DNA from 2 places in the Amycolatopsis sp. NPDC098790 genome. Region 2 is predicted to be linked to the other one. Evidence: riboswitches for the same ligand, from Rfam matches in the RefSeq annotation. Region 2 holds a riboswitch; the other holds the start of a gene.

Region 1 (15,613 bases), 520 kb from region 2:
CGCGCGCCCGCTCCGGCAGCGAGCCCGGCGCGATGCCCAGCGCCTCGGCCCCGCGACGGACCGCGGGGTCGTCGATCAGCAACACGTCCGGCGCGCCGAGCACGCGCATCACCACGTTGTCCGCGGTCGACGGGCCGACCCACGTCAGCAACTCCGCCCGCAGGTCGGCCGCGTCCCGGCCCACGTGCACGTCCAGCTGCCCCGAAGCCAGCGCCTCGGCCACCGGGTGACCCGTCGAGGCGATCTGCGCCGCAGTCGGGAACAGCCGCGTCACGCCCCACTCGCCCGGAACCTCGTCGCCGGGCGGCAGCGGCCCCTCCAGCACCGCCCGGAGCAGCAGCTCCTCGCCGTCCACCGCACCCGGGACCCGGATCCCCGGCACGGCCGCCACCACCGGGGCCAGCGCCCCATCAGCGCCGAGGACCCGGGTGACCGCCGCCGGGTCGGCGTCGAGGTCGAGCAGCCGGCGCACGCGGCTGACCGCGCTGCCCAGGTCGCGCAGGTCCGTCAGCGTCAGCTCGCAGCGCACGTGGTCGGACGAAGGCGTCAGCCGGACCACGCCGGTGCCGTGCGCGAGCCGCAACGTCCGCGCGTAAGACGTCGACGTCACCTCTTCGACGCCCGGAACCGCGTGAGCCGCGAAGAAGCGAAGCAACCCGACAGCGTCGAACGGCGGCCGGAACGGCAACCGGAGGCTGAGCCGGGTTCCGCTCACGTCGTGTCGACGTCGAGACGCGGCGAAGGCGCGCAGCTGCGACGGCGTCGTCGCGAACACCTCGCGGATCGTCTCGTTGAACTGCCGCACGCTGGAGAAGCCCGCCGCGAAGGCGACGTCCGTCAGCGGTAGCTCCGACACCTCGATCAGCAGCCGGGCCGAGTGCGCGCGGTGCGCCCTGGCCAGCGCGAGCGGGCCCGCGCCCAGCTCGGCGGTGAGCACCCGGCCGAGCTGGCGTTCCGAATAGCCGAGCCGTCGCGCCAGGCCGGGGACGCCTTCGCGCTCCACCGTCCCGTCGGAGATCAGGCGCATCGCCCGCGCCGCGAGGTCGGCGCGCACGTTCCAGTCCGGCGAGCCGGGCACCGCGTCCGGCAGGCAGCGGCGGCAGGCGCGGAAGCCGTTGGCCTGCGCGGCCGCCGACGTCGGGAAGAAGCGGACGTTCCGCTCCTTCGGCGTCGACGCCGGGCACGACGGACGGCAGTAGATGCCCGTGGTGCGGACCGCCATGATGAACTGGCCGTCGAAGCGGGAGTCGCGGGCGGTGACCACGCGGTAGCAGCGCTCGGCGTCGCGCCAGAGGGCAAGCGTGTCGGTGACCATGGATTCGAGCATGCCAGCAGGTCAGCGCGGTCGCTGGCGGAAATCCGACGCCGCGTTGGGCGCGTGGGCCCCGGCCGCGCGGCCCACGTAGACTGCGGGATCGTGAGTCTCACCCTCGGTATCGTCGGCCTGCCCAACGTCGGCAAGTCCACCCTGTTCAACGCGCTGACCCGCAACGACGTGCTCGCCGCGAACTACCCGTTCGCGACGATCGAGCCGAACGTCGGCGTCGTGCCGCTGCCGGACCCCCGGCTGGACAAGCTGGCCGAGCTGTACAAGTCGGAGAAGACGGTCCCGGCCGTGGTGTCCTTTGTGGACATCGCGGGCATCGTGAAGGGCGCGTCCGAGGGTGCCGGGCTGGGCAACAAGTTCCTCGCGAACATCCGTGAGGCCAACGCGATCTGCCAGGTCATCCGCGTGTTCGACGACCCGGACGTCGTGCACGTCGACGGCCGGATCGACCCTTCGAGCGACATCGAGACAATCAACACCGAGCTGATCCTCGCCGACCTGCAGACCCTGGACAAGGCGCTGCCGCGGCTGGAGAAGGAAGCGCGGACGAAGAAGGAGAACAAGCCCGCGCTGGACAACGCCCAGAAGGCGAAGGAGATCCTCGACGCCGGGCGCACGCTCTTCCAGGCGCAGAAGGAGGTCGACTTCGAGGCGTTGCGGGAGCTGAGCCTGCTGACCACGAAGCCGTTCCTCTACGTCTTCAACGCCGACGAGTCCGTGCTCACCGACGACGCCCGCCGCGAGGAGCTGACCAAGCTGGTCGCGCCGGCGGACGCGGTGTTCCTCGACGCGAAGGTCGAGGCGGAGCTGCTGGAGCTGGACGACGAGGAGTCGGTCCGCGAGCTGCTCGAGTCGGTCGGCCAGCCGGAGCCGGGCCTGTACTCCCTGGCCCGCGCGGGCTTCCACACGCTGGGCCTGCAGACGTACCTGACGGCGGGCCCCAAGGAGTCCCGCGCCTGGACGATCCCCCAGGGCGCGACGGCACCCCAGGCGGCGGGCGTGATCCACACGGACTTCGAGCGCGGCTTCATCAAGGCGGAGATCGTCTCCTACGACGACCTGATGGAGGCGGGCACGATGGCCGCGGCCCGCGCGGCGGGCAAGGTCCGCATGGAGGGCAAGGACTACGTCATGGCCGACGGCGACGTGGTGGAGTTCCGCTTCAACGTCTGATCACCGGTTGTTACTTTCATTGGACGCAGGATATGCTGCGTCCAATGAAAGCTTCGCCGAGCCTGCTGCCCCTGCTGCGATCGCGCATGCAGGGCGAGCTGCTCGCGCTGGTCCTGCTGCACGCCGATCGCGAATACAGCATCACCGAGCTCGCCGAGGCCTGCGGCGTCACGCCCACGGCCGTACTGCGCGAAGTCGAGCGGCTGGTCGGCGGCGGCATCCTGGAAGACCGGCGGGTGGGCCGGAGCCGGCTCGTCAAAGCCCGCACGGACACCCCGCTCTACCGTCCGCTGAGTGACGTCATCGCGGTCACGTTCGGGCCGATGTCCCTGCTCGCCGAGGCCCTGTCCGGGCTGGCGGGCGTGCGCGAGGCCTACATCTACGGGTCCTGGGCCGCGCGCTACAGCGGCGAGCCGGGACCGCCGCCCGGCGACGTCGACGTCCTCGTCGTCGGTTCGCCCGATCCGGACGAGCTCTTCGACCTGGCCGAGAACGCGTCGCGACGGCTGGGCCGCGAGGTCAACGTGCATCGCATCTCGCCCGAGTCGTGGGCGGCGGACACGACGGATCCGTTCCTCACCAGCGTTCGTGATCGTCCGCTGGCCCGGCTGAACCTCGACCAGGAGTCCTGATGCCGCAGTGGAACCAAGGGCGCGAACGGATCGACGCGTTCATCGCGCGCGGCGCCATCGAGCACGTCCCCGCGTCGCGGGAGGCCGCCGAGGCCGAGCTGGTCCGGGCCCGCACCCACCTCGCTTCGGCGCGGCAGCTGCAGGACACGGACCCGGAAGGCGCTTACACGCTGGCCTACGACAGTGCCCGCCGCGCGCTGGCGGCCGTCCTGCAGAACCAGGGGCTGCGGGTGACGAGCCGCGGTGGCCACGTGACCGTCTACGAAGCGGTCCTCGCGCAGCTGGATCCGCCGCTGGGACACGTTCTGCGGCCCTTCAACCGGATGCGGGCGCGTCGCAACGAAGTCGCGTACCGGTCTTCGGAGGCTCCGTCGATGACGGCCGAAGATGTGGCGGCCGACGTGCCGAAGGTGCTGGCGCTCATCGAAGTGGCCGAGAAGGCCATTCCCAACATGCCGAGCTACTGAAGCCGGCCTGACCCGGAAGCCGGGCCGGCGACCGGCTCAGCCGAGGAGGCCCATCAGGGCGATCGCGATCAGCACGACCGCGGGGGCGAGGGCGTTGATCCAGGCGCGCTGGGCGGGGGTGAGAGCGGCGGTGCTGTTCATAGCGTTTCCTAGGGCCGAAACCGATGCTTCCGCCCTGCTCAGCGCGCTGATCTTGCCCTTCGTTAGCGGCTGTGATCGAAGTCACCGGCATCCGGGTGACGGCGTCCGCGGGCGGTGAACCAGACCACCCCGCCCGCCGCCGCCACCATCGCCGCGAATGCCGCCGTTCCCACCACGATCGCCTGGGTCACTGCCGTCCCTCCATAGCAAAGCTGTTTACCGAGAGACGCCGAAACCGCGGAAAAGTGCACTCAGAGTTACCGGGATCACAAAGAAGAGAGCACCGCGTCGATCTCCGACGCCAGGGCGAAGTCCTTCTCCGTCAAACCGCCCGCCGAGTGCGTCGAAAGCCGGAACGTCAGCGTGCGCCAGCGGATGTCGATGTCCGGGTGGTGGTCGGCCGCTTCGGCCAGCACCGCGACGCGGTCCACCACCTCGATCGCCTGCGGGAAGCTCGCCAGCTCCGCCTCGCGCGAAATCACCGCGCCGGCCCGCGTCCAGCCGGCGCCCAGCCGTTCGTCGGCCTCGGCGTCGCTCAAGATTTCCGTCATGTCTCCATGGTCGTACGTCCTGGACTACGCTGCACGGTTGCCACGGGAGTCCGGTCAGCCGGGCTGAGAGGCGGGTCACCCCGCGACCGTTCGCACCTGACCGGATCATGCCGGCGAAGGGAGGGCTTTCCCTCCTCGTCCGGAGAAGTGCAGGAGGGTAGATGAAGAGCAGGGCTGTTCGCGCCGCGACGGCCGTCGCCGCCGTCAGCGTCGTCGCCGCGGGGTGCTCGCTGTCGGACGGTGACGGTGGCACGCAGCAGACGCCCACCGTCACCCTCGTGACGCACGACTCCTTCCTGGCGCCGCAGGAGGTGCTCGACGCCTTCCAGAAGCAGTCGGGCATCAAGATCTCCGTGCTCAAGCAGGGCGACGCCGGATCGCTGACCAACAAGCTCGTGCTGACCAAGGCCAACCCGATCGGCGACGTCGCGTACGGCGTCGACTCGACGTTCGCCTCGCGCGCGCTCGCCGAAGGTGTCTTCGAGCCCTACACCAGCCCCGAGGCCGACCGCGGGCCGCAGCGCTACGCCGTCGACCCCGAGCACCGGCTGTCCGCGGTCGACGTCGGCGACGTCTGCGTCAACGTCGACACGAACTACTTCACGAGCAAGGGGATCGCGGCGCCGGAGTCCTACGACGACCTCGCCGACCCGAAGTACAAGGACCTGCTGGTCGCCGAGGACCCGGCGACGGCGTCGCCCGGGCTGGCTTTCTTCCTCGGCACCATCGCGAAGTACGGCGAAGCCGGCTGGAAGGACTACTGGGCGAAGCTGAAGGCCAACGGGCTCAAGGTCGTCAGCGGCTGGGAAGAGGCCTACACCAAGGACTTCTCCGGCTCGTCCGGCAAGGGGCCGCGCCCGATCGTCGTCTCGTACGCCTCTTCGCCCGCCGCCGAGGTCGGCGACGACGGCAAGCCGCGCACCAAGGCGCTGCTCGACACCTGCTACCGGCAGGTCGAGTACGCCGGCGTGCTGGCGAACGGCAAGCAGACCGAAAGCGCTCGCAAGGTCGTCGACTTCCTGCTGTCGCAGCAGTTCCAGGCGACGGTGGCGGCGAACATGTACGTCTACCCGGCGCGCCAGGGCGTCGACCTGCCCGCGGGCTGGGCGCAGGTCGCGCCGCTGCCGCAGAAGCCGCAGTCGCTCACGGCGGACCAGGTGCAGGCCGGACGCGAGAAGTGGATCGGCGAATGGCGCACGCTCGTGCAGTCCTAGCCCCACCGCGGACTGCCCGCGGCCTCGGCCTGGCACTGCTCGGCCTGGCGCCCATCGGGTTCCTGGTGGTGTTCTTCGCGTGGCCGGTGCTCGCGATCATCGGGCGCGGGTTCGCCGCGGGCGGCCTCGACGTCGTCCTCGGCGACGCGCGGACCTGGCAGCTGGCCGGGTTCACCGTCGCGAGCGCGGCCGCGTCGACGGTCGTGGCCGTGGTGGCCGGGCTGCCGGTGGCGTTCCTGCTCGCGCGGGTGCGGCTCCCCGGTGTCGGCCTGGCGCGGACGCTCGTGCTGGTGCCGTTCGTGCTGCCGACCGTCGTCGTCGGCCTGGCGTTCCGGGCGCTCTGGCCGGACGGCGGCGTGCTGCCCATCGTGCTGGCCAACGCGTTCTTCAACGTCGCCGTCGTCGCGCGGACCGTCGCCGGGCTGTGGGCGCGGCTGGACTCGCGGACGACCGACGCCGCTCGCGCGCTGGGTGCGTCACCGTGGCGGGCCTTCCGCTCGGTGACGCTGCCCGCGCTGGCGCCCGCGATCGCGTCCGCCGCGGCCGTCGTGTTCCTGTTCTGCGCCACCAGCTTCGGCGTCGTCCTGATCCTGGGCGGGGCGCGCTACCGGACCCTGGAAACCGAGATCTACCTGCGCACGGTCGACCTCCTGGACCTGTCCGGCGCGGCGGCTCTATCACTGATCCAGTTCGCCGCCGTCGTCGCAGCTCTGGTGCTCGGCGGCCTCGCGCGACGGCGCAAGGACAGCGCCCGGATCGGGTCCGGGGGGACGCGGCGGCCGCGTGGCGGCGAGTGGTGGGCCGTCGGTGCCGCGGGGGTCGTCCTGGCGTTGCTGGTGACGCCGATCGTCGCGCTGCTCCTCGAGTCGGTGTCCGGTGCGAACGGGTGGAGCCTCGCCGGTTATCGAGCGTTAACCAGTACCGGCGAGAAGGGTGCGCTGCAGGTGTCCGGGTGGGACGCCGCGGTGAACTCGCTGAAGGTGGCGATCGACGCGACGCTGCTCGCGATGGTCGTCGGCGTGCTCGCGTCCGTGGTGCTGGTGGCACTGCGCCGGTCGCCGGCCCCAGCCGCGCGCGGACTGGGCGAGACGATGGACGCCGTCCTGATGCTGCCGCTCGGGGTGTCCGCGGTGACCGTCGGGTTCGGCTACCTGGTGACGCTGGACGCGCTGCCGGGCGACCTCCGGACGTCGCCTTACCTTGTACCACTGGCGCAGGCGCTGGTGATCATCCCGCTGATCGTGCGGATGGTGCTGCCCGTGCTGCGCTCGGTCGACGTCCGATTGCGGCAGGCCGCGTCGACGCTCGGCGCGAGCCCGCTGAGGGTGTGGCGCGAGATCGACCTGCCGCTGACGCTGCGGCCACTGGTCGCGGCGGCCGGCTTCGGGTTCGTCGTCGCGCTCGGCGAATTCGGCGCGACGAGCTTCCTCGCCCGGCCGACCGCGCCGACGCTGCCGGTCGCGATCGCGTCCCTGATGGGACGTCCGGGGGAGCTGAACAACCAGATGGCGTACGCGGCGTGCGCGCTGTTGATGCTCGTGACGGTGCTGGCGGTCGCGCTGATCGACCGGCTTGGGCGCGGCCGGGTGGGAGAGTTCTGATGGCGCTGTCGGTGCGTGACCTGACTGTCCACTACGGATCGTTCGCGGCGGTCCGCGACGTCCGCCTGGACATCGCCGACGGCGAAGTCTTGGCCCTGCTGGGGCCGTCGGGGTCGGGCAAGTCGACGCTGCTGCGCGCGATCACGGGACTGGAGCCATCGGCGCGGGGTGCGGTGAGCTGGGACGGCGACGACCTCGGCGCGGTCCCGGTCCACAAGCGCGGCTTCGGCCTGGTGTTCCAGGACGGCCAGCTGTTCGGCCACCGGGACGTCGCGGCGAACATCGCGTTCGGGCTCCGGATGCACGGGTTGCCGCGGTCTTCGTGGGCGCCGCGGGTCGCCGAGCTGCTGGAACTGGTGGGGCTCTCGGGCTTCGAACGACGGCGTGTCACGGAGCTGTCGGGCGGCCAGGCCCAGCGGGTGGCGTTGGCGCGCGCGTTGGCGCCGAAGCCGCGGTTGCTGCTGCTGGACGAGCCGCTGTCCGGTTTGGACGCGGGGTTGCGCGAACAGCTGGCGATCGACCTGGCGGACCTGTTGCGGCGCAGCAAGATCACGGCGCTGCTGGTGACGCACGACCAGGAGGAGGCGTTCACACTGGCCGACCGGGTGGCGGTGCTGGACGCGGGCGAAGTGCGCCAGGAGGGAGCGGTCCGCCGGGTGTGGCGCAACCCGTCGGACGACGACGTGGCCCGGTTCCTGGGGGTGACGACGTTCGTGGAGGGCGTGGTGGCCGGCGGAGTGGCGCATACATCTCTGGGCGACGTGGGGTTGCCGGAGGCGGAGGACGGCCCGGTGCGGCTCGGTCTGCGCCCGCACGCGCTGCGGGTGGCTGCGTCCGGAGTGGACGGTGAGGTGGTGGCGGCGGTACACCGGCGCGAGCACGTGCGGCTGGTGGTGAAGCTGAGCGAGTCCACTGTGGACGCGGTAGCCCCGGCGGCTTCGGACCTGCGGGCGGGGGACGCGGTGAAATTGGAGTTCGACCCGGACGGCGTGGCCTTGGTGGGCTAGGAGACGCCCACAGAGCAGCCCCCACCCGATCCCGGGGGGCAAAGTCGCACGTGCTCATCCCCGCCTCTGCTCAGGGCGCACTGGAAGGTGAAAGTCTCCTTCGGCTCGCGCTTCAAGCCGGAACGGCGATCGGCCTCGGCCGTTGGAGGACGCGGCTGTGCCGCGAATGCGTCATTCGAGACCTCCCACGTCCCGAATGCGACATTCGCGACCTTCAAGTCCTGGCTGCTGCCAGGGCTGGATCGCGCCACTCGGGACCCGGACGGCGTGGCCTTGGTGGGCTAGGAGACGCCCACAGAGCAGCCCCCACCCGTTCCCGGGGGGCGTCCCCAGGCCAAGTCTACCGGCCCGGCCCGGGGAACAAGCGCCGCTCGCAGATCTGTGGACAACTCCCCGCCTGTGGATGGGGAACTTGACAAATCAGCCGTCGCGGGTGGACAAGCGGGCGTACGCCAGCGACAGCCCGATCACGATGTAGCAAGCCGCCCGCAAAGCCCCCTCGCCCAGCAGCTGTCCACCCATCGGGTCCTGCAGCACCTCCGCCGGTGCCATCGACCAGTTCTGCGTCAACAGGAACGGGTGCAGCCAATCCAGCGACGTCAAGAACCCCAGGATCGTGAACACGATGTCGGCCGCCAGGACCGACGCCACCACCAGCATCGGGTGTTCCGTCCAGCTGGAGATCGCCAGCGCCACCGCGCCGACCGCCCACAGCTGCAGCACCACCCAGCCCGCCACCAGCAGGATGCGGGCCAGCGCGCCGCCCAGGGACAACGTCGTGCCCGACAGCGTGAACAGCGAGTCCGTCCCGTTGATGATCAGGCCGGTCACCACGCCCGTCACGCACATCGCCAGCACCGAGACCACCGACACCGTCGCGACGCCGAACGCCTTGACCGCCAGCAGGCGGCCGCGGCCGACCGGGGCGATCAACCAGCCGCGCAGGGTGCCGTGGGCCGTCTCGCCCGCTATCGCGTCCGCGCCCGCCATCGCCGAGGCCAGCGGCAGCAGCAGCGCCAGGGACATCACGATCGCCGCGATCGGCAGCACGAACGCGTTGTTCACCGCGGACGCCAGCAGCGCTCCGCCGCCGTCGTCCGGGCCGCCGCCCTGCGAACCCGTGTCGTCCACCAGCGTCAGGCCGACGCCGATCACGATCGGGATCAGTGCCAGCAGCCCCAGCACGGCCAGCGTGCGCGGCCGCCGGAAGATCCAGCGCAACTCCGCGGCCAGCAGCCGCGGCAACGGCACCGTGTCATGGCCCGTGCGAACCGCCGGTACCTCCAGGACCGCCGTCATTCCGCCCCCTCCGTCAGCCGCGCGAACAGGTCTTCCAGCCCGGTGCGGGCCCGCGTCGCCTCGTGGACCGCGACCCCCGCGCCCACCAGGACCTGCAGCACGCGCGGTGCTTCGGTCGCCGTGAGGTCCGCGCGGACGCCGTCCGGGGTCAGCCGGACGCCGATCCGGTGCTCGCGCAACACCTCCACGGCCTTTTCCGCGTCCGGCGTGCGGACGAGCAGCGCCGCGTTGCCGGACTCCAGCAGCTCGGTCAGCTCGCCCTGCGCGACGACGTTCCCGGACTGCAGTACGGCCACGTGCGTGCACGTCGCCTCCACCTCGGCCAGCAGGTGCGACGACACCAGCACCGTGACGCCCGCCGCGTGCAGCTCGGCGACGATCCTGCGGATCTCCCTGGTACCCGCAGGATCGAGGCCGTTGGTCGGCTCGTCGAGCACGACCATCTTCCGCGGCACGAGCAACGCCGAAGCGAGCCCGAGCCGCTGCTTCATGCCGAGCGAGTAGCCCTTGTAGCGTCGGCGCGCGGCGCCGGTCAGCCCGACGCGCTCCAGCGCCGCGTCCACCGCGGACGGGATCCCGGCCGACGTCAGCCGCGGTTCCGCCGCGGCGAAGCGCAGCAGGTTGTCGCGCCCGGACAGGAACGGGTGGAAGCCCGGCCCCTCGACCAGCGCGCCGACGTCCGGCAGCGCGTGCGCCGCGGCGTCCGGCATCGGACGGCCGAGCAGCTCGACTTCGCCCTCGGTCGGCCGGACCAGGCCGAGCAGCATCCGGATGGTGGTCGTCTTGCCCGAGCCGTTCGGCCCGAGCATCCCGACGACCGCGCCCTCCGGGATGTCGAGGTCGACGTGGTCGACCGCGACGGTGCTGCCGTAGACCTTGCGCAACCCCCGCGTGCGCGCGGCCAGGGGAACCGCCGGGGCGGACACCTCCGAAGAGACGTCCGCCCCGGTTTCCGCAGTCGTGCTGGTCACTTCTGGCCCAGCGCTTCGTAGAGGACCTGCTCCGGCACCGCGCCGGCGGCGAAGCGGCCGTCGTCGGTCAGCACTGCGCTGCCCACCTTCGTGGTGACGAGGTAGCCGCTGCCCCACGCGCCGTTGACCTTCTTGGCGAAGCGCTCGAGCAGCGCCTTCGGGTCGGCGTTGCCGCCGCGGCCTTCACGGCCGGACTGCTGCTTCGGCGCCGCGTTCAGCGCGTCCGCCGGGACCTTGCCGGTGACGACGGTGTCCCAGCCGTCGCCGACGACCTTGACGTCGTCCTTCGCCTGTTCGGCGAGGGCCTTGTCCTTGTCGTCGATCGTCGGCGTCTTCTCCTGCACCTTCGCGCCCTTCGGCGGGGTGAAGGTGAAGAGGTCGGCCGGCTGCTGCGTGAACTCGATCTCGCTGAACGCGACCTCGAGGGCCGGCGTCGACGTGCCGTTGCTCAGCACCGACACCCGCAGCGGCATCCGCGTCTGCGAGTCGACCGCGACGCGGATCTCGCGCAGCAGCGTCCGCTCGCTCGGCTTCGGCGTCAGGACCAGCTCGTAGGCGGGGCGGTCGGCGACGGTCGCGGTGCCGTCGACCGACACCGTGCTGCTCTCGCGCACCTTCGCCAGCAGCTCGGTCGACGCCGCGACCGGGTCGGCCAGCTTCTCGCTGCCCGCGCCCTTCTGCTTGGCCACGTCGGCCGGGATGGTCACCTTCGTCGCGGTGTTCGTCTTGGAGCTGTAGTCCCAGACGGTCGTGCCGTCGTGGACCACGGTCTCCTGGCTCGCACCCTGCGTGGCGGCCAAGCGGCTCTTGCCGGCGCCGTCGCTGAAGATGTGCGCGGAGTCGATGTTCAGCGCCGACGCCCCCGGCAGCGCGCTCCCCACCGACGGCAGCCCCAGGTCGTTGCTGATCTTCACCGTGCCGTCGAACGCGCCCGGCTTCGCCTTCAGCACCGACTGGACCAGGTCTTCGGCGCTCACCTGCGGCAGCGCCGGCTTGTCGTCGGCGCTGGCCGGCATCGCGACGAACGCGAGCCCGCCCGCACCGAGCGCGGTGCCGACGACCGCGGCGGTGATGCCCTTCGTCTTCGGTTTCATGCGTCTCTCCCTGTGGTGTCCCGGGCTCGAGTGTGCCCGGCTCCCTGGCCACGACGCTTCCCTCTCGAGGCTGAGATACCCCTGAAGGTTCTCCCTCCCCGGCTGAGATCGTGCTGAGAGCTGACGCACGACCTGCGGAAACCGGCCATGATGAACCTCGTGAAACCTCGGGTGCTGGTGGTCGACGACGAACCGGGCGTGCGGAAAGCACTGCAACGCGGGCTGCGCGCGGAGGACATGGACGTGGTCACCGCCGCGGACGGGCCGACCGGCCTGCAGCTGGCGAGCACGGGCTCGTTCGACGTCATCCTGCTCGACATCATGCTGCCGGGCCTGTCCGGCTACCGCGTGCTGGAGCGGCTGCGCAAGGACGGCGTCATGACGCCGGTGCTGCTCGTCTCGGCCAAGGACGGCGAGATCGACCAGGCCGACGGCCTCGACCTCGGCGCCGACGGCTACCTCGTCAAGCCGTTCTCCTTCGTCGTGCTGGTCGCGCAGGTCCGGGCGACCCTGCGCCGCGCCGGGCCGGAAGCGGGCCGCGGCACGCTGCGGCTGGGCGCGCTGGAGGTCGACCGCGGGCTGCGGCAGGTGCACTGGAACGGCGAGGAGGTCGGGCTGAGCCCGCGCGAATTCGCGCTGCTGGAGGTGCTCGTCGGTCGCGCCGGCACGGTCGTCACGAAGGACGAGCTGCTGCGCGCGGTCTGGGGCGAGGAGCAGGCTGTCACGCGCAACCTCGTCGAGGTCTACGTCGGATACGTACGACGTAAGTTGGACGCGGTCGGCGCGGGCGCGTTGCTGCGGACGGTCCGCGGGCACGGCTACCTCGCCTCCGACGCGCAACTCGACGAGGTCATCACCCCGTGATGCCCTGGTGGCGGGGCCGGTCCCTGCAGGTCCGGATCACCCTGCTGGCCGCGACGATCACCCTGGCCTGCCTGCTCGGGCTGGCCGCGCTGGCCGCGTCGAACCTCTCCCCGCTGCTCATCGGCTCGGTCGACCGCGAGCTTTCGGCCGCGCTCGGCCCGGCCGGCGCGGAGGTGAGCGCCGGGCGCCCGCTATCCGGCGCGGCACCGGTGACACTGCGGGTGCTCGACATCGCGGGCACGCCGGTGGACGGTGGCACCCCCGCTGGCCTTACGTTGTACGACGTCTCGACTTTGAAAGCCGGACAGCCGGTCCAGCGCGACGGCGCGCGGTACCTGGGGACGGTCGTCAGCGCGCCGGACGGGTCGCAGCGGCTGGTCGTGGCCGGCGCCGGACTGGTCGGGTTCTCCGCGGCGGTGCACTACGGCGGCGTGTGGCTGGTGGTCGTCGCGTCGGTCGGGGCGCTGGTCGCCGGGTTCGCGACGTGGCTGGTGGTCCGGCTGTCGCTGCGCCCGGTGGCGCGCATGCGGGGTTCGGTGCGCGCGCTGCCGCCGGGGGCGCGGCTGGCGCTGCCGGACTCGCACGACGAGCTGCGCGCGCTGGCGGAGGAGTTCAACGCGCTGCTGGAGCGCCAGGAGCAGGCGGCCGAGCGGCTCCGGCGGTTCACCGGCGACGCGGCGCACGAGCTGCGGTCGCCGGTCGCGTCGATCCGGGTGCAGGCCGAGGTCGCGGTGACGAACCCGGACCCGGAGCTGTCCCAGGAGACGTTGTCGGACATCTTGACCGAGGCCGAGCGGCTGTCCTCGCTGTTGGACGGGTTGTTGTCGCTGGCGCGGTCGGACGCGGGGGAGGTGCCCGCCGCTTCGCCGGTGGAGCTGGTGAGCGAGGTGCGCGCGGCGGTGGCGCGGCTGCCGGCGGGGGCGCCGGAGACGCGGGTGAGCAACGCGGTCGCGCAGGCGTGGGCGTCGGCCGCACACGCGGAGGTGGAGCTGGTGCTGGACAACCTGCTGCGCAACGCGTGCCGCTACGCGCGCGGGGAGATCGTGGTGTCGGTGCTGGCGTCGCGCTCGTCGGTCCGGGTGGTGGTCGACGACGACGGCCCGGGCATCGCCCCGGAACACCGCGAGAAGGTGTTCGACCGGTTCTACCGGATTGCTGACGACCGGGCGCGGTCTTCCGGTGGGACGGGGCTGGGGCTGGCGATGGTGGCGGAGACCGTGCGCCGCCGGGGTGGCCGGGTGCAGGTGGGCGAGTCCCCGGACGGCGGGGCGCGGTTCGTGGTCGTGTGGCGGGCGGCCGCGGGGGAGGCCGGCTGAGGGGCCGGGTGGTCGGGCGGTGGCTGGGTTGTCCACAGGCTGGTTGTGATGTGGATAGTCGGGCGGCGGCGGCGATCGTCGGGCGGGTTTTGTCGGATGGCCTCGATAGGCTGGAGCGGGGCGGACCCCCAGGGCGGGTGGGCCCTGCTCGGGGGTGGCCGTGGCTGGGTTGCCCACAGGCTGGTTGTGATGTGGACAGTCGGTCGCCGGCGGCGAACTTCGGGCGGGTTTCGTCGGATGGTCCCGATAGGCTGGAGCGGGGCGGACCCCCAGGGTGGGTGGGCCCTGCTGGGTGGTGGCCGTGGCTGGGTTGCCCACAGGCTGGCCGTGATGTGGATAGCCGGGCGCCGGCCGCGGACTTCGGGCGGGTTTCGTCGGATGGTCCCGATAGGCTGGAGCGGGGCGGACCCCCTGGGAGGGCGGGCCTTGCCCGGGTGGGTCGCGCGCGGCGGCCGGGGAACGATCGCCGGCGCGGCCGGGGGTGGGGCTTCCGGGTAGATTCCGGGGCTGTGAACGGTGTGATCGTGGGTGCCGCCCTGGTGCGGGACGGCAAGCTGCTCGCCCAGCAGCGGGCCTGGCCGCCGAAGCACAGCGGGCAGTGGGAACTGCCCGGTGGCCGCGTCGAAGAGGGCGAGTCCGAGGCCTTCGCGCTGGCCCGCGAGTGCAGCGAGGAACTCGACGTCGTCATCGAAGTCGGCGCACGCGTCGGGGAGGACGTCCCGCTGCCCGGTGAGAAAGTCCTCCGCATCTATGCCGCGACGCTCGTTTCGCCCGGCGAAGAGCCGCGGGCCGTCGAGCACCGGGCCGTTCAGTGGCTCGGGCTCGACGACCTCGACGACGTCGACTGGCTGCCCGCCGACCGGATCCTGCTCCCGGCCCTGCGCGCGCTGCTCAGTCAGCGCCTCGAATAGCGCCTCAGTTGGCGCCGATCATCCGCAACGCCGCGTCGAGCCGGTGGGACCCGCGCTCGCGGGCCCGCTCCGCACCCGCCTTGCGGACCCGGTCCAGCTCCGCGACGTCGTCGAGCAGCGCCGACGCCCGCGAGCGCAACGGCCGCAGCTCCTCGATCACCGCGTCGGCGACCGCGTCCTTCACCGCCCCATAGGACGAAAACGTAGAAGCCAGGTCCTCCAGTGACCCACCCCGGCACGCGGCCAGGATCTCCAGCAGGTTCGCCATCCCCGGCCGGGTGTCCGGCGCGTGCACCGGGACCGTCCCGCCGTCGGTGACCGCGCGGCGGATCTTGCGGCGGATCTGGTCGGGCTCGTCGAGCGCGAACACCACGCCCGCCGCGTCGCGCGCCGACTTCGACATCTTGCGCGTCGGGTCCGCGAGGTCCTTCACCCGCGCTCCCGCCGGCGGCAGCACCGCGCGCGGGATCGTGAACACGTCGCCGTACGTGCCGTTGAAGCGCTTGGCCAGCGTGCGCGTCAGCTCGACGTGCTGGCGCTGGTCCTCGCCGACCGGCACCTCGTCCGCACCCTGCAGCAGGATGTCCGCGGCCATCAGGGCCGGGTACGTCAGCAGCGACAGCCGCACCCCGGCCTGTCCCTTGGACTTCTCCTTGAACTGGATCATCCGCGCGGCCTCGCCGTAGTTGCAGGTGCACTCCAGTACCCACGTCAGCGCGCCCAGCTCGCGCGCCAGGTCGGACTGGACGAACACCCGCTCGGGATCGATGCCGGCGGCGATCAGCACCGCCAGCTGCTCGTGCGCCAGTGATCGGAGTTTCGCCGGGTTGTGCGGCGTCGTCATGCCGTGCAGGTCGGCGACGAAGTACAGGTCGTCCGCGCCGCCCTCGCGAGCCCAGCGGCGCACGGCCCCGAGGTAGTTGCCGAGGTGGACGTGGCCGGAGGGCGTGATGCCGGACAGCTTGCTCATGGACTTTCCTTCCGAGGTGGGACCACCCCGGAGAAGGCATGAAAAAGGCCGCCCGTCCGGGGCGGCCGCTGGTGA
Region 2 (15,613 bases):
CTGTCCGGCCAGGGCGTCGAGTTCGCGAAGATCGCGATGCAGCCGGGCGGGCCGCAGGGCTGCGGACGCTGGCAGGGAGTGCCGGTCGTGACCCTGCCCGGCAACCCCGTCAGCGTGCTCGTGTCGTTCGAGGCGTTCCTGCGCCCGGCGCTGCTGACGGCCATGGGCCACACCGACGTCTCGCGCCGGCGCGTGCGGGCCCGGCTGCTGGAGGCGATGTCCTCGCCGGCCGGCCGCCGCCAGTACCGCCGGGGCGTGTTCACGCCGTCCGACCGCGAGGTCACCGGGGTCGTCGGGCCGCGCGGCGGGCCTGGCTCGCACCTGCTGGCCGCGTTCACGCAGGCCAACTGCCTGATCGTGCTGCCGGAGGACGTCACGTCGGCAGCGGAAGGCGACGAGGTGGACGTCCTGCTGCTCTAGCCGGGAACTCCCGCAGCCTCCGGTACGGCGCGAGCAGCGGGAGCGCGGCGATCAGCACGCCGGACATCACCCACAGCGTCTCGCGGACGCCGATCGTCTCGCCCAGCACGCCACCGAGCACGCCGGCGAGCGGGATCGTGCCGTAGGCGACCAGCGACGCGCTGGAGGTGATCCGGCCGAACAGCTCGGGCGGGCAGTACTGCTGCCGGAACGTCGTGGTCAGCACGTTCGAGGCCACGACACCGGCGCAGACGCCGAACTCGGCGAGGACGAAGAGCCCGAGCCCCCAGCCCGGTCCGCTCAGCGGCCCGAGCAGCATCATCGGCGCGGCGAACAGCTCGCACAGCAGGAACGCGCGGGCGGCGCCGAAGCGCGCGCCGAGGCGGCCGGCCAGCGCCGCGCCGAGCACTCCGCCGGTCGCTGCCACCGCCAGGACCAGGCCGACCAGGCCGGGTGCCGCGCCGAGCGTGCGGGACAGGAAGACGATCTGGATGGCCTGGTACCCGGACAGCGCGAGGTTCGAGACGGCGGCGAACGCCATCATCGACCGCAGGTACCGGTCGCCGGCGACGAACCGGAGGCCCTCGGCGATCTGGCTGCGCAGCCGCGTCCGGGCCGGCGGGACCACGGCCTCGCGGACTCGGATCGCCCGCACGCACAGCACCGAGACGCCGAAGCTGACGGCGTCCGCGAGAACGCCGCTGACCGGCCCGAACGCCTGAGCCAGCAGGCCGGCCAGGCCGGGCCCGGCGACCTGCGTCGCCGACTCGCTGCCCTGCAGCTTCGCGTTGGCGCCCAGGAGGTCGCCGCCGGGGACCAGCGACGGCAGGTAAGCGCGGTAGGCGAGGCTGAAGAACACCTTCGCGACGCCGCCGAGGAGGGCCGCGACCAGCAGGAACGACATCGTGAGCACGCCGAACGCGGCCGCGAGCGGGATGCTCCCGAACACCGCCATCGACACCGTGTTGCAGATCAGCATGACCGGGCGCTTCGGCAGCCGGTCGACCCACGCGCCGGCGGGCAGGCCGACGAGCAGCCAGGGCAGCCAGGCCGCCGCGGTCAGGAGCGCGACCTGGAATGTGCTCGCGTCCAGCGTGACCACCGCGACCAGCGGCAACGCCGTGGTCGCGACCATGCTGCCGAGCATGCTCGTGGTCTCGCCGGTCCAGAGCAGCCGGAAGTCCCTGTTCCCCCAGAGCCCCTTCACGGCTGGCCCAGCGAAGTCCGCGCGGCGAAGAAGACCGGACGGCGCTCGACGTCGTCGTCCGGCACGGCGCGGTTCCGGTACTCGGCGAGCATCACGACGATCCGGTCGTTCAGCTCGGCCAGTTCGGCGATGGACAGCCGCGCCCAGCCGTCGATGCTGAACAGCGCCCCGCGCCACTCCTCGGGATAGGTGTCGCGCTTGACCAGCCACTCGCGGGCGATCGCGTGCTGGTGGTCGAGGGTCAGCACCTCGGCCGCTTCGGCGATCGGGTCGTCGGGGAAGTCCTGGGCGCCCCACTTGATCGCGCTGGAGGTCCGCCGCCACCACCGTTCCCGGCGGTCCCTGGCCAGCTCGGGCGCCTCCTCGATGAGCTCGCTGGCCGCCAGCACCTTGAGGTGGTGGCTGATGTTCCCCACCGCCTGGTCCGTCTTCTCCGCCAGCAGCGACGCCGTCGCCGGGCCGTCGAGGTGCAGCAGGTCCAGCAGGCGGTGGCGCAGCGGGTGCGCGATCGCGGCCAGTGCCTTCGAGTCCCGGATCTCCCGGACGTTCTCTTCCCTCACCATGACGCACAAGAGTAGTTGTACAACACCTCTTGTGCAATGGCTCTTGTGCAAGCGTTCGCGTAAGCTCCCGCCATGGGTTTCGTCGCATGGGTGATCTTCGGGGCGATCGTCGGCTGGGCCGGGAACCTGGTCGTCGGCGGCCGGGACCGGCGCCGGCAAGGTTGCCTGGTCAGCGTACTCGTCGGCGTGGTCGGCGCGGCGCTCGGCGGGCTGCTCTACCGGCTCGCGACCGGCCAGTCCAAGACGTTCGACTTCGACTTCCCCAGCTTCGGCGTGGCCATCCTCGGCGCCGTCGTGCTGCTGGCGATCCTGCGGCTCGTAACCGGTGTCGGCCGCCGTCCGAGTGACCGTTCGTAACTTTTGCTCGGACATTCGGTGATCAACCGGCCATCAGCCGCTAAACTGCTTCCTCACGCGCATCTCCCGGTGGCCGGGTGCATGCGCCGTCGGGGGGCGGATGCACCCGGCCCCGGTTCCGCTTCTTCGCTTCGAGCACCACGTCGACGGCGCGCAGCGGGTCCAGCAGGGCCGGCAGCGGCACCTCGTCGATCTCCGCCAGCCACGCCCCGAACAGCTCGTCGAGGCGGGCGTCGGCTGGATCGCGGTGATCGGTCATCGTCCCCTCCCAAGGCTCAAGTGGCAGCGCCCCGAACGGCGTCAACTACTGAGAGTTGTCGCTGAATTCGACCAAGCGTTACCGGGATGTGGTCCCTCCCACCCGCTGCGGGGACACCCTCGCGAGGGAGCCGACCAGGGGCACGCGGCGAGCCCCGCCTGGGGCAGCGGTAGCGTGGTGGCGCCCGTACGCGGCGGCCGGACCCCGGCGCCGACACCTCCTTCCGACACGAAACCAGGGGACCCGACCATGAGCGGCACCCGGCCGGAGCCCGGCGCCAACCCCGTCGCACACGCCCTGCAGCTCGCCCGCGAGACGCTGCCGCCGATGCACCCGGCCGGCCGGCCGTTCGTGGCGGGCGGGATCGCCGCGACGCTGCTCGCGCGCCGGTTCTCCAAGCGCCTCGGACTCGTCGGGGCGCTCGCGACCGTGGCGACCGCCGCGTTCTTCCGCGAGCCGAAGCGGGTCCCGCCGCCGCGTGACGGCGTCGCGCTCGCGTCGGCCGACGGGCTGGTGTCGCTGATCGAGGAAGCCGTCCCGCCCGCCGAGCTGGGCCTGCCTGCCGAGCCGCGGATGCGCGTGTCGGTGTTCCTCTCGGTGTTCGACGTGCACGTCCAGCGCGTGCCGGCGAACGGCGTGATCGAGCGCGTCGCCTACCGGCCGGGCAAGTTCCTCTCCGCCGACCTGGACAAGGCCAGCGACGACAACGAACGCAACTCCGTGCTGATGCGCACCGAAGACGGCCACGAGCTCGTCGTCGTGCAGATCGCCGGGCTGGTCGCGCGCCGCATCCTCTGCGAGATCCGCGAGGGCGACAAGGTCGGCGCCGCGTCGACCTACGGCATCATCCGGTTCGGCTCGCGGGTCGACCTCTACCTTCCGCCGGGCTCGACCGTGCTGGTGAGCAAGGGTCAGCGCACGATCGGCGGCGAGACCGTGATCGCCGAACTCCCTGCCGCGCCTGCGAAAGGCTGATCGATGGTCCGCGTGACCACCCCCGGCGTCCGGTTGCTGCCGAACGCCATCACCGTGCTCGCGCTGTGCGCGGGGCTGTCGGCCGTGCAGTTCGCGCTGACGAAGAACTACGCGATGGCGATCGCCTCGATCGGCATCGCGGCGGTGCTCGACAGCCTGGACGGCCGGATCGCGCGTCTCCTGGACGCGACGTCGAAAATGGGCGCGGAGCTGGACTCGCTGTCCGACGGCATCTCCTTCGGCGTCGCCCCGGCGCTGGTCATCTACGTGTGGCAGACGGGCGCGGACCGGATCGGCTGGGTGGCGTCGCTGATCTTCGCCGTCTGCATGATCCTGCGGCTGGCGCGCTTCAACACGCTGCTGGACGACACCGAGCAGCCCCCGTACGCGAGCGAGTTCTTCGTCGGCGTCCCGGCCCCGGCCGGCGGCCTGCTGGCGATGCTGCCGCTGGTGGCGTACCTGCAGTGGGGTTCGGGCTGGTGGTCCTCGCAGTACGTCGTGTGGGCGTGGACGATCGCGATCGCGGCCCTGCTGATCAGCCGCATCCCGACGCTGTCGCTGAAGACGGTCAAGGCCCCGGCCAAGGCGATCGCCCCGCTGCTGATCGGCGTGGCCCTGCTGGCCGCGGCGATCATCCAGTTCCCGCTGGTCGCGCTGCTCGTGGCGATGGTCCTGTACCTGGCGCACATCCCGTACTCGGTCTACCGGCACCGCTGGCTGGCGGCGCACCCGGAGGCGTGGACGGTCCCGCCGCGCGAGCGCCGGGCGATCCGCCGGGCCCGTTCGTCGCGCCGCCTGGGCTTGCGGCCGCCGCTGCGCCGCCGGGTGGCGGGCGCGGTTCGCGCGGTCCGGCTGCCGCGGGAGACGGTCCGGACTCCGCGAGGAACGTCAGAGAACGGCCAGGGGCCGCGGCGCCGGTCATGGCGGCAGATCGGCCTGCGCCGCAAGTAGCTCCGGATCGCTAGGGTGAACGGCGTGAGCCACCCGCAGATCACGCTGACCGTCCGGCACACGCCGTCCGCGCTGGACACCCGCCGCGGTGTCGTCCGGCTGCACCCCGAAGTCCTCGACGCCCTCGGCCTGCGGGCCTGGGACGCCGTGCACCTCACCGGCGCCCGGGTCAGCGCCGCCCTCGCCGCGCCGACCGACGAGGCCGACGTGCCCGGGATCGTCCTCACCGACGACGTCACCATGTCGAACCTCGGCGTCACCGAAGGCGCCGAGGTCGTGGTCGCGCCGGCCGACGTCGCCGCGGCCAAGACGGTCACCGTCGCCGGGTCGCGGCTGGCCAGCGTCTCGGTCAGCCCGCACATGCTGCGGCTCGCCCTGATCGGCAAGGTGCTCACCGTCGGCGACGCCGTTTCCCTGCTGCCGCAGGACCTCGCGCCGCAGCCGGGGTCCGACCCGGCCGGCCTGCGCGGCCAGCTGTCGCGGGCGATCGGCGCGACCTGGACCAACGAGCTGCTCACCGTCACCGCGACCGAGCCGGCCGGCACCGTCGCGGTCGGACCGTCCACTGTGGTCGTCTGGCGCGACGGCGCCCGGCCCGCCCCCGAACCCGCCGCGCCCCGGACGGCGACCGCGCTCGTGCGCACCTCCGCCGTCACCGCGGCCGAGGAGTGGATCGACGCGGAGATCGTCGAAGACGAAGTCGCCGTGGTCGAGGAGGCCGCCGAACCCGCCGTCCCGCTGGCCGACCTGATCGGCGCCGAGGCGGCCGCGCGCAAGCTCGCCGAGTGGTTCGACCTCGCGTTCCACCGCCCCGAGCTGCTGGCCCGGCTGGGCGCGCCCGCCCACCTCGGCGTCCTGCTGTCCGGCCCCGAAGGCGTCGGCAAGGCGACGCTCGTGCGGTCGGTGGCGAACGAGGCCGACATCCGCGTGGTGCCGGTGGCCGCCCCGAACCTCGCCGTGCTGGACCCGAACGTCGCGGTCGCGCGCCTGCGCGAGGCCGTCCGCGCGGCCGACGGGCCCACGGTCCTGCTGCTCACCGACGTCGACGCGCTGCTGCCCGCGGCCACGCCGCCGCCGGTCGCGACCGTCGTGCTCGAGGAGCTGCGGACGGCACTGCGGCGCGAGCGCTTCGCCGTCGTCGCGACGACGGCCCGCGCCGAGTCCGCCGACCCGCGCCTGCGCGCCGCCGACCTGCTGGACCGGGAGCTGTCCCTCGCGCTGCCGGACGCGAAAACGCGCCGCGAACTGCTGAACGTCCTGCTCCGCGACGTCCCGCTCGACACCGGCATCGACTGCGGCGTCCTCGCCGAGCGGACGCCGGGGTTCGTCGCCGCGGACCTCATCGCGTTGCGCCGCGACGCCGCGTTGCGCGCGGCCTTGCGCCAGCGCGAGGCCGAGGAGCCGCGCATCTCGCAGCAGGACCTGCTGGACGCGCTGGCCACCGTCCGGCCGGTCTCGATGTCCACTTCGGACAACCTGGCCACCGGCGGCCTGACCCTGGACGACGTCGGCAACATGGTCGACGTCAAGCAGTCGCTCACCGAGGCGGTGCTGTGGCCGCTGCGGTACCCGGACTCGTTCGCGCGGCTCGGCGTCGAACCGCCGCGTGGCGTGCTGCTGTACGGCCCGCCCGGCGGCGGCAAGACGTTCCTGGTCCGGGCGCTGGCCGGCACCGGCGCGCTGAACGTCTTCGCGGTCAAGGGCGCCGAACTGATGGACAAGTGGGTCGGCGAGTCCGAGCGCGCGGTGCGGGAGCTGTTCCGCCGGGCCGCCGAGGCCGCGCCGTCGCTGATCTTCCTGGACGAGATCGACGCGCTGGCCCCGCGCCGCGGCCAGTCGTCGGACTCCGGGGTCGCCGACCGCGTGGTCGCGGCGCTGCTGACCGAATTGGACGGTGTCGAGCCGATGCGCGAGGTCGTCGTGCTGGGCGCGACGAACCGGCCGGAGCTGGTCGACCCGGCGTTGCTGCGGCCGGGACGGCTCGAGCGCCGCGTCTACGTGCCGCCGCCGGACGCCGAGGCCCGCGCCGCGATCCTCGCCGCCAGCTCGAAGAACACGCCGCTGGCGTCCGATGTGGACCTCACCGAGGTGGCGTCCACTCTGGACGGCTACTCGGCGGCCGACTGCGCGGCGCTGATCCGCGAGGCGGCGCTGACGGCGATGCGCGAGTCACTGGAGGCCCGCGAAGTCACCGCGGCGCACCTGGACGCGGCCCGCAAGACGGTCCGGCCAAGCCTCGACCCGGCCCAGCTCGCCACGCTGGAGGCGTACGCGAAGACCCAGGCCGGCGACTGAACTTCCCGCTTTGCACCACAAAGCCGCACTTTCCTAGGGAAAGTGCGGCTTTGTGGTGTGAAGCAGGTGCGTCAGCTGCCCTTGTGGCCGGACTCGTATTCCTTGGTCACGATGACGATCACGCCGGGGCTCGCGCTCTCGATGCCCGGGAAGCGGGGCTCGGCCTTGATGCCGAACTCCTGCGCGAGCTGCTTGGCCGCGGCTTCCTCGTCGGTGCCCGGGCGGTAGAACGCCGTCGTCGTCGGGATGACGCCCTGCGAGTAGTTGCTGACCTCGTTGACGTTCCAGCCGCCGCCGCGGAAGTCCTCGGCCGCGCGGTCCGCCAGGCCCTTGATCGTCGAGTTGTTGAAGACCCGGACGGTCACCCACTTGTTGGACGCCTGCTGGTCACCGGGCTGACCCGGCTGTCCCGGCGTGGGCTGGCCAGCGGGTGGCGTGGTCGTCGCCGGCGGCGGGGTGGGCGACGACGGGTTCGTCGAGGTCGAGGGCGGGGTGGCCGTCGACGAAGTGGCGGGCGGCGCCGACGTCCCGCCGGACGTGCCCGGCTGCGTCGTCGTGCCGCTCGGCCCGGCCTCGTCGGACCCGTTGCCCCCGCCCAGTGCGGTGATCCCGCCGATGACCGCGGCGATGATCGCCACGCCGACCAGGGCGACGCCCGCGGCCTTCATCGGCCGGGACATTCCCGAAAACACGCTCATTTCAGCTCGATCCCCAGTCGCCGGGCACCTCGTTTGCGCTGGCGGGCGGCGCGGGTCTTGCGCAGCCGCTTCACCAGCATCGGGTCGGCCTCGATCGCCTCCGGCTTCTCCAGCAGCTTGTTGAGCAGCTGGTAGTAGCGAGTGGCGGACAGATCGAAGCGTTCGCGGATGGCGTTCTCCTTCGCCCCGGCGTGTCGCCACCACTGGCGCTCGAAGGCGAGGATCTCGACCTCGCGTTCGGTCAGGCCGGGCACGGGCTTCGGCGGCGACGGCTGCGGCTCAGCCATCGACTCCGCGGCGTCCATCCGAGTCCCTCTCAATCGGGCGTCATGGCGAATCAGACCTAGCTCTTCCGCGGGCGCCATTCAACCACGGAAGCGGCCGCCGACGTGGGCTTCGACGTCGGCGCGTCACGGTCTGATGCAGGTCTACCAGAAGGGTCCGACTAAACTGGCTCGCCGTGACCATCCACCCCATCGTTATCGCCGGCGAACCCGTGCTGCACCAGCCGACCCGGGAGATCACCGAGTTCGACGCGCAGCTGCGCACGCTCGTGGACGACATGTTCGAGACGATGTACGCCGCCGAGGGCGTCGGCCTCGCGGCCAACCAGATCGGCCTCGACCTGCGGGTGTTCGTCTACGACTGCCCGGACGACGAAGGCGTGCGGCACAAGGGCGTCGTGGTCAACCCGAAGCTCGAGACGTCGGAGATCCCGGAAACCATGCCGGACCCGGACGACGACTGGGAGGGCTGCCTCTCAGCGCCCGGCGAGTCGTACCCGACGGGCCGCGCGAAGTGGGCGAAGGTGACCGGCTCCGACATCGAGGGCAACCCGATCGAGGTCGAGGGCACCGGCTACTTCGCGCGCTGCCTGCAGCACGAAACCGACCACCTGGACGGGTACATCTACTTGGACCGCCTGGTCGGCCGCCACGCACGCGCGGCGAAGAAGATGCTGAAGCACAACAAGTGGGGCGTCCCGGGCAACTCGTGGCTCCCGCCGAAAACCCCCGAGGACGACGGCGCCGTCATCTGAGACCACGAAGGGCCCCTCGATCGAGGGGCCCTTCGCCGGTTCAGCAGCCGAGGAAGTGGCAGCGGACCACGCGCGGCGTCTCCAGGACCGAGCCCGCCTTGACGTCCTGCGCGAGCCGGACGTACTGCGCGTGCGTCCAGGCCAGCGGGGTCGCCGACGCGTTGGGCGTGCCCGGCGGGAAGCCGGTCTGCCCGGACGGCGGGTTCTCGTCCCACACCTGCTCCGGCATGGTCTCCGCCGAGCTGCTGACCCGGCCGAGGTCACGCAGCCGCCGCGCCGCCGAGGCCGGGTCGCCGAGCGTCAGCTCGTACTCGCCGCGCTCACCCGCCAGCAGCGGCCAGAGCCGGCCGAACGTCGTGCGGCTTTCGGCCGGGAACGTGTAGTCCCACGGCGAACCGTCGGCCTGCTCGCCGTAGCCGTCCTTCGTGTACCGGTGCCAGAACTGCCCGGTCGGGGTCGTGAACGCGATGTCCTTGTCGGTGACGCGGATGCTGTTGCGGATCACCGGGTCGTCCGCGCGGTAGATGCCGAGCCGGACGAGGTCGAGGAAGCCCGCGTCGGTGACCGCGCGCTGGTCCATGGTCACGCTCGAGTTGCCGAGGTTGTACGTCGTCCCGTTGTTCGCGTTGGCGTCCTTGGTCAGGCGGACGAAGTACGGGTCCTTCGACAGCGGCCCGTTCGTGGTGATCGTCTGCTTCGGCAGGTCGGCCTTCATCTTGTCGGCCGCGGCGAGGTAGCGGGCGGCGTCGGTGGCCGCGCCGTTGTGCGACGCGATGTCCGCCGCGCAGACCAGCCCGGCGATCACCGACGCGATCGTCGACGGGGACCAGCCGTCCTGCTCCTCCCACCGCTCCTGCTGCGTGTACGGCGAAGGCTGCCCGTTCGGGCCCCGGTAGCCGAGGATGAAGTCGGCGGCCTTGCGGACGCCGGGCCACAGGTCGTTGCGGCCGAGCTGCTGGGCCAGCACGATCGGGAAAGCGGTTTCGTCGAGCTGGATCGACGTCCAGTACGGGACGCCGTCGACGCGGCTGTTCTGCGGCATGTGCCCGTCGGGCTGCTGCTGCGTGCCGAACATGTAGGACACCGAACGGTTCGCCGCGGCCGTGTCGCCGCCGGCGGCCAGCCCGGTCGCGATCTGGTAGAGGTCGCGCGGCCAGACCAGGTGGTAGGTGCCGGACGGCGACCACTCGGGGTCGTTGTTCCCGAACCGCCACGGCATGCTCGGCGACGCGATGAACGCGCCCGGGTGGTGCTTGTCCTCGCTCGCGGCGAGCGTCAGCATCGACGCCTTGTATAGGTCGCGCTCGGCGTCGGTCTTCAGCGACGACGGCGGCTTGCTCACCCCGCGCAGGTACTGCTGCCAGCCGCGGTCGTACGCGCGCGTGATGTCGCGGACGCCGCGTCGCTGCGACGCCTGCGCGCTGCCGAGCGCGTCGCCGGCCTTCGCGCCCATGCCGAGCGCGAGGGTGACGTGCCGGTTGCGGACGCCGTCGGCCGCGGTCTGCCCGGTCAGCAGGACGTTGCCCTTGGCGGCGGTGTCGTAGGTGGTCAGCTTGAACGTCTTGGTGAGCTGCGTGTTCCCGTCGGACGCGCCCGCGTAGCCGACGCTCGTCTTCGTGAAGGCGGGCTTGGCGGTCAGGGCGGCGGCGTTCGTGGCGTCCTGCGCGGTGACGGCGTCGCCCTTACGCGCGGCGGAGTCGTCCGAACCGTCGTTGGTGAGGTCCGGGTCGGCGACCGCGTAGAGCTGGTACGGCCGCCCGGTGAGCGACTGGAAGTCGACGTCCACCAGCACCGTCGTGGCGGCCGGGTCGGTGACGTAGGTCTTGCGCAGGCGCCAGCGGTGCTGGTCGTCGGTGATCGTCTGCTCGTAGACCAGGCTGTCGTCGTCGGTGCGCCGGACCTGCTGCGACTTCGCGGTGTAGTCGACGGTCGCGAAGCTGCGGCCGTCGGTGACGACGAAGTTCATCGACCGGACGCTCGGCGTCGACAGGTCCGGGTAGTAGACCTCGGACATCTGGCCACCTTGGAGGGTGAACCAGACGTTGCTCGACCGGTTGTGAGCCGTGCCGAAACCGGTCTTGTTGGCGGGCAGCCAGCTGGGATGGGCGCCCGGAGCGCCGGGAGCCTCGCCCTGCGCCGCCGCGGTCGCCGGGATCAGGCCGGTGACCAGCAGCCCAGCGAGGGCGCCGAACATGAGTTTGCGCATATCAACCCCACAGAAGATCGCTTCTGCACCGTTACAGAAGCGCCTGGAAGTGTCTCGCCGATCCTTCACCGGCGCATGGTCCGAACCGGTGAACCACTGACCGTCACTGGTCCGGTCGGCGGTTCACGGACAGCGAACCACCGTCCACCTCTTTCGGGAGCAAACTTGAAGTACCTGCAACGGTGTAATCGAGGTGCCCTCATGGAAGACGCGATGGACGCCTACTCGCGCGTGGTCAGCACGGTCGCGAAGACCGTCACCCCGCACGTCGCCGGGGTCCAGCTCGCGCGCGGCAGCGGGTCGGCCGTCGTCTTCGCCGACGACGGCCACCTGCTCACCAACGCCCACGTCGTCGCCGATCACCGGCGCGGCGTCGCGACCTTCGCGGACGGTAGCGAAGTGCCCTTCGACGTCGTCGGCGCCGACCCGCTGTCCGATCTCGCCGTGCTGCGGGCTCGCGGCGAGACGCCGTCGGCCGCTCAGCTCGGCGACGCCGACAACCTCGTCGTCGGGCAGCTCGTCGTGGCCATCGGGAGCCCGCTCGGGTTCTCCGGCACCGTCACCGCCGGCGTCGTCAGCGCGCTCGGCCGGGCGTTGCCGGTGCGCCACGGCCGCGCCGGGCGGGTGATCGAGGACGTCATCCAGACCGACGCCGCGCTCAACCCCGGCAACTCCGGCGGCGCGCTCGCCGACTCCGCCGGCCGGGTCGTCGGCGTCAACACCGCGGTCGCCGGCGTCGGGCTCGGGCTCGCCGTGCCGATCAACGCGACCACTCGGCGGATCATCGACACGCTCGTCGTCGAGGGCCGGGTGCGGCGCGCGTACCTCGGCGTCGTCGGCGTGCCCGCGCCGCTGCCGGACGACGTCGCCGAGCGCACCGGGCAGGCCGCCGGGCTGCGGGTGCGCGAAGTCGTGTCCGGCGGCCCCGCCGAGCGGGCCGGACTGCGCGCCGGGGACCTCGTGCTGACCGTCGGCCGCACCCGCGTCTCGGACGCGCAAGGCATCCAGCGGCAGCTGTTCGCGGAAGTGATCGGCACCGCACTGCCGATCACCGTGCTGCGCAACGGAGCCATGGTCGACGTCTACGCCACTCCGGCCGAGTTGGTCGGGTGACTTGAGTATCGCGCTCCGGCGTGGCATGGTCGGTGGCACAACACCAACGCGGGAGCTCGCGCCATGGCGGGCTGAGAGGGTGACTGGGGTTTTCCCGGCGTCACCGACCGCATGAACCTGACCGGGTAATGCCGGCGTAGGGAGTGAAAGTCGTTGACGACATTGGAGAACAAGCACGTCTCCGTCACGACCGGCCCGATCACGGGCTCGCACAAGGTTTACCACCAGACCGAATCCGGTTTGCGTGTTCCTGCCCGCCGGATCGACCTCTCGAACGGCGAGCACTTCGACGTCTACGACACTTCGGGCCCGTACACGGATCCCGACGTGGCCATCGACGTCCACAGTGGACTCCACCGGCTGCGCGCCGGCTGGGCCGACGGGCGCGAGCACAACACCCAGCTCGGCTGGGCCAAACAGGGTGTCATCACGCGCGAAATGGAGTACATCGCGGCCCGTGAACGGGTTTCCGCGGAGTTCGTGCGCGACGAGGTGGCCCGCGGGCGTGCGGTGATCCCGGTCAACCGCAAGCACCCCGAAACCGAGCCGATGATCATCGGCAAGAACTTCCTCGTGAAGATCAACGCCAACATGGGCAACTCGGCCGTCTGGTCGTCGGTCGAGGAAGAGGTCGACAAGATGGTCTGGGCGACCCGCTGGGGCGCCGACACGATCATGGACCTCTCCACCGGCAAGCGGATCCACGAGACGCGCGAGTGGATCATCCGCAACTCGCCGGTCCCGGTCGGCACCGTGCCGATCTACCAGGCACTGGAGAAGGTCGACGGCGAACCGGAAAAGCTGTCGTGGGAGATCTACCGCGACACGATCATCGAGCAGTGCGAACAGGGCGTCGACTACGTCACCGTGCACGCCGGCGTGCTGCTGCGCTACATCCCGCTGACCGCCCGGCGCGTCACCGGGATCGTCAGCCGCGGCGGTTCGATCATGGCCGCGTGGTGCCTCGCACATCACCAAGAGTCCTTTTTGTACACGCACTTCGAGGAGCTCTGCGAGATCCTCCGGCAGTACGACGTCACGTTCTCCCTCGGCGACGGCCTGCGCCCGGGTTCGATCGCCGACGCCAACGACCGCGCCCAGTTCGCCGAGCTGGAAACGCTGGGCGAGCTCACGCACATCGCGCGGTCGCACGACGTCCAGGTGATGATCGAGGGCCCCGGCCACGTGCCGATGCACAAGATCAAGGAGAACGTCGAGCTGGAAGAAAAGCTCTGCGGCGAAGCACCTTTCTACACGCTCGGTCCACTCGCGACGGACATCGCGCCGGCTTATGACCACATCACGTCGGCCATCGGCGCGGCCCAGATCGGCTGGTACGGCACGGCGATGCTGTGCTACGTCACGCCGAAGGAGCACCTCGGCCTGCCGAACCGCGACGACGTCAAGACCGGCGTGATCACGTACAAGATCGCCGCGCACGCCGCCGACCTGGCCAAGGGGCACCAGTACGCGCAGGAGTGGGACGACGAGCTGTCGAAGGCGCGCTTCGAGTTCCGCTGGAACGACCAGTTCAACCTGTCCCTGGACCCCGACACCGCGCGCTCGTTCCACGACGAGACACTGCCCGCCGAGCCGGCCAAGACCGCGCACTTCTGCTCGATGTGCGGGCCGAAGTTCTGCTCGATGCGGATCACGCAGGACGTCCGCAAGTACGCCGAGGAGCACGGTCTGTCCACCGTGGAGGCCATCGAGGCCGGCATGGCTTCGAAGTCGGCCGAGTTCACCGAGTCCGGCGGCCAGGTCTACCTGCCCGTAGTTCAGCCATGACACCGCCCACTGCCCTCACCATCGCCGGCTCGGACTCCGGCGGTGGTGCGGGCATCCAGGCGGACCTGCGGACGTTCTTCGCCCACGGCCTCCACGGGCTGGTGGCGCTGACCGCGGTCACCGTGCAGAACTCGTTGGGCGTACAGGGTTTCACGGAGATCCCGGCCGACGTGGTGACCGCGCAGATCAAGGCGGTGGCGTCCGACATGGGCGTGAACGCGGCGAAGACGGGAATGCTGGCGACGGCGGAGATCATCCGGTCGGTCGCCAAGACCCTCGACGAGGTCGAGGTGGGCCCGCTGGTGGTCGACCCGGTGGCGGCGTCGATGACGGGTCACGCGCTGCTGCGCGAGGACGCGCTGGAGGCGATCCGCACGGAGCTGTTCCCCCGCGCGACGCTGATCACGCCGAACCTGGACGAAGTCGGCCTGCTGACGGGCATCTCGGTGTCCGACGCGACCTCCCAGCGCGCGGCGGCGGAGGCACTGCTGGAGTTCGGGTCGCAGTGGGTGCTCGTCAAGGGCGGCCACATGACCGGCAGCACCTGCGTCGACCTCCTCACCGATGGCCGCGAGTACGTTTCGCTGAGCGGCCCGAGGTTCGAAACGGACAACACCCACGGCGGCGGCGACACGATGGCCTCGGCGATCACGTCGTCGCTGGCGAAGGGCGCGTCCGTGCCGGACGCGGTGGCGGCGGGCAAGAAGTTCATCGAGCGCTGCGTGGCGGAGTCCTACCCGCTCGGTGCGGGAGTGGGCCCGGTCTCGCCGTTCTGGGTGCTACCGGACCGGCGCTAGCTCCCGGCTGTCGTACTCCTCGCGAGAGGAGCGGATGCGGTCGAAGTTCGCCTGCGACCACGTGCTCAGCGCCACCAGGTGCGCGCCCACCTCCGCGCCCATCTCCGTCAGCGCGTACTCCACCGTCGGGGGCGTGGTCGGGTACACCGTGCGCGTCAGAAAGCCGTCGCGCTCCAGCTGGCGGAGGTTCTGCGTGAGCATCTTCTGGCTGATGCCGTCGACAGCCCGGCGCAGCTCGCCGAACCGGTGGGGACCCCGGGCCAGTGCGCCCAGCATCAGGGCCGTCCACTTGTTGGCCAGCAGGTCCAGCACGTCCCGGCAAGGGCAGCTCCGGAGATACACATCCCAGGGTCCGTCCTGGTCACAGGTGGTTTCCATCAGGTACCTACTTCACTTATTAGTGCCTTCTGGCGAAAAGTGACGAACGCTCCGAGTATAGGAGGAGACCCTCGGATAGAAGGAGAGCAGAGATGCGCATCGTGACCCAGGAGACGCTCGGCGGGCCGGAGGTGCTCCGCGTCACCGAAGCACCACGCCCGGAGCCCGGGCCGACGGAGGTCCTGGTGCGGGTGCACGCGGCCGGCATCAACCCCGTCGACTGGAAGGTGCGCGCGGGCGGCGGGTTCCTCGGCGAACCGCCGTTCACCGTCGGCTGGGACGTCGCCGGCGTCGTCGAGCAGGCCGGTTTCGGCGCCACCGGCGTCCGCGAAGGCGACGAAGTCCTCGGCATGCCGTGGTTCCCGCGCCCCGCCGGCGCCTACGCGGAGTACGTCACCGCGCCCTCGCGGCACTTCGTGCGCAAGCCGGCCGGGCTGTCGTTCGCCGAGGCCGCCGCACTCCCCCTCGCCGGACTCACCGCGTGGCAGGGACTTGTGGACGTCGCGAACGTCCACGAAGGACAGCGGGTGTTCGTCGACGCCGCCGCGGGCGGGGTCGGCCACCTGG

Evidence for each region. A riboswitch is a leader RNA that binds a small molecule or an ion and turns the genes downstream of it on or off. The one in region 2 is predicted to bind thiamine pyrophosphate.
Region 1: it holds a riboswitch for thiamine pyrophosphate, as region 2 does, so the genes downstream of both, ACIQWX_RS12450 (thiamine ABC transporter substrate binding subunit) here and thiC (phosphomethylpyrimidine synthase ThiC) in region 2, are expected to answer to the same signal.

Annotation. Positions count from the first base shown of each region.
Region 1 is NZ_JBIWAI010000001.1:2,483,496-2,499,108, forward strand. It holds gene ACIQWX_RS12420 (DNA-3-methyladenine glycosylase 2 family protein) at 1-1,327, opposite strand, end outside; gene ychF (redox-regulated ATPase YchF) at 1,418-2,500, shown strand; gene ACIQWX_RS12430 (ArsR family transcriptional regulator) at 2,545-3,132, shown strand; gene ACIQWX_RS12435 (hypothetical protein) at 3,132-3,599, shown strand; gene ACIQWX_RS12440 (hypothetical protein) at 3,803-3,931, opposite strand; gene ACIQWX_RS12445 (4a-hydroxytetrahydrobiopterin dehydratase) at 4,007-4,291, opposite strand; TPP riboswitch at 4,324-4,431, shown strand; gene ACIQWX_RS12450 (thiamine ABC transporter substrate binding subunit) at 4,453-5,505, shown strand; gene ACIQWX_RS12455 (ABC transporter permease) at 5,481-7,106, shown strand; gene ACIQWX_RS12460 (ABC transporter ATP-binding protein) at 7,106-8,113, shown strand; gene ACIQWX_RS12465 (ABC transporter permease) at 8,534-9,412, opposite strand; gene ACIQWX_RS12470 (ABC transporter ATP-binding protein) at 9,409-10,383, opposite strand; gene ACIQWX_RS12475 (outer membrane lipoprotein carrier protein LolA) at 10,380-11,477, opposite strand; gene ACIQWX_RS12480 (response regulator transcription factor) at 11,625-12,341, shown strand; gene ACIQWX_RS12485 (sensor histidine kinase) at 12,341-13,657, shown strand; gene ACIQWX_RS12490 (NUDIX domain-containing protein) at 14,167-14,568, shown strand; gene trpS (tryptophan--tRNA ligase) at 14,573-15,538, opposite strand.
Region 2 is NZ_JBIWAI010000001.1:1,959,013-1,974,625, reverse strand. It holds gene glp (gephyrin-like molybdotransferase Glp) at 1-420, shown strand, start outside; gene ACIQWX_RS09920 (MFS transporter) at 374-1,627, opposite strand; gene ACIQWX_RS09915 (helix-turn-helix domain-containing protein) at 1,624-2,190, opposite strand; gene ACIQWX_RS09910 (GlsB/YeaQ/YmgE family stress response membrane protein) at 2,263-2,547, shown strand; gene ACIQWX_RS09905 (hypothetical protein) at 2,588-2,806, opposite strand; gene ACIQWX_RS09900 (phosphatidylserine decarboxylase) at 3,056-3,781, shown strand; gene pssA (CDP-diacylglycerol--serine O-phosphatidyltransferase) at 3,785-4,732, shown strand; gene ACIQWX_RS09890 (AAA family ATPase) at 4,757-7,027, shown strand; gene ACIQWX_RS09885 (LytR C-terminal domain-containing protein) at 7,099-7,725, opposite strand; gene ACIQWX_RS09880 (DUF3263 domain-containing protein) at 7,722-8,030, opposite strand; gene ACIQWX_RS09875 (peptide deformylase) at 8,186-8,764, shown strand; gene ACIQWX_RS09870 (glycoside hydrolase family 15 protein) at 8,805-10,970, opposite strand; gene ACIQWX_RS09865 (S1C family serine protease) at 11,172-12,083, shown strand; TPP riboswitch at 12,122-12,243, shown strand; gene thiC (phosphomethylpyrimidine synthase ThiC) at 12,237-13,871, shown strand; gene thiD (bifunctional hydroxymethylpyrimidine kinase/phosphomethylpyrimidine kinase) at 13,868-14,668, shown strand; gene ACIQWX_RS09850 (winged helix-turn-helix transcriptional regulator) at 14,651-15,046, opposite strand; gene ACIQWX_RS09845 (NADP-dependent oxidoreductase) at 15,139-15,613, shown strand, end outside.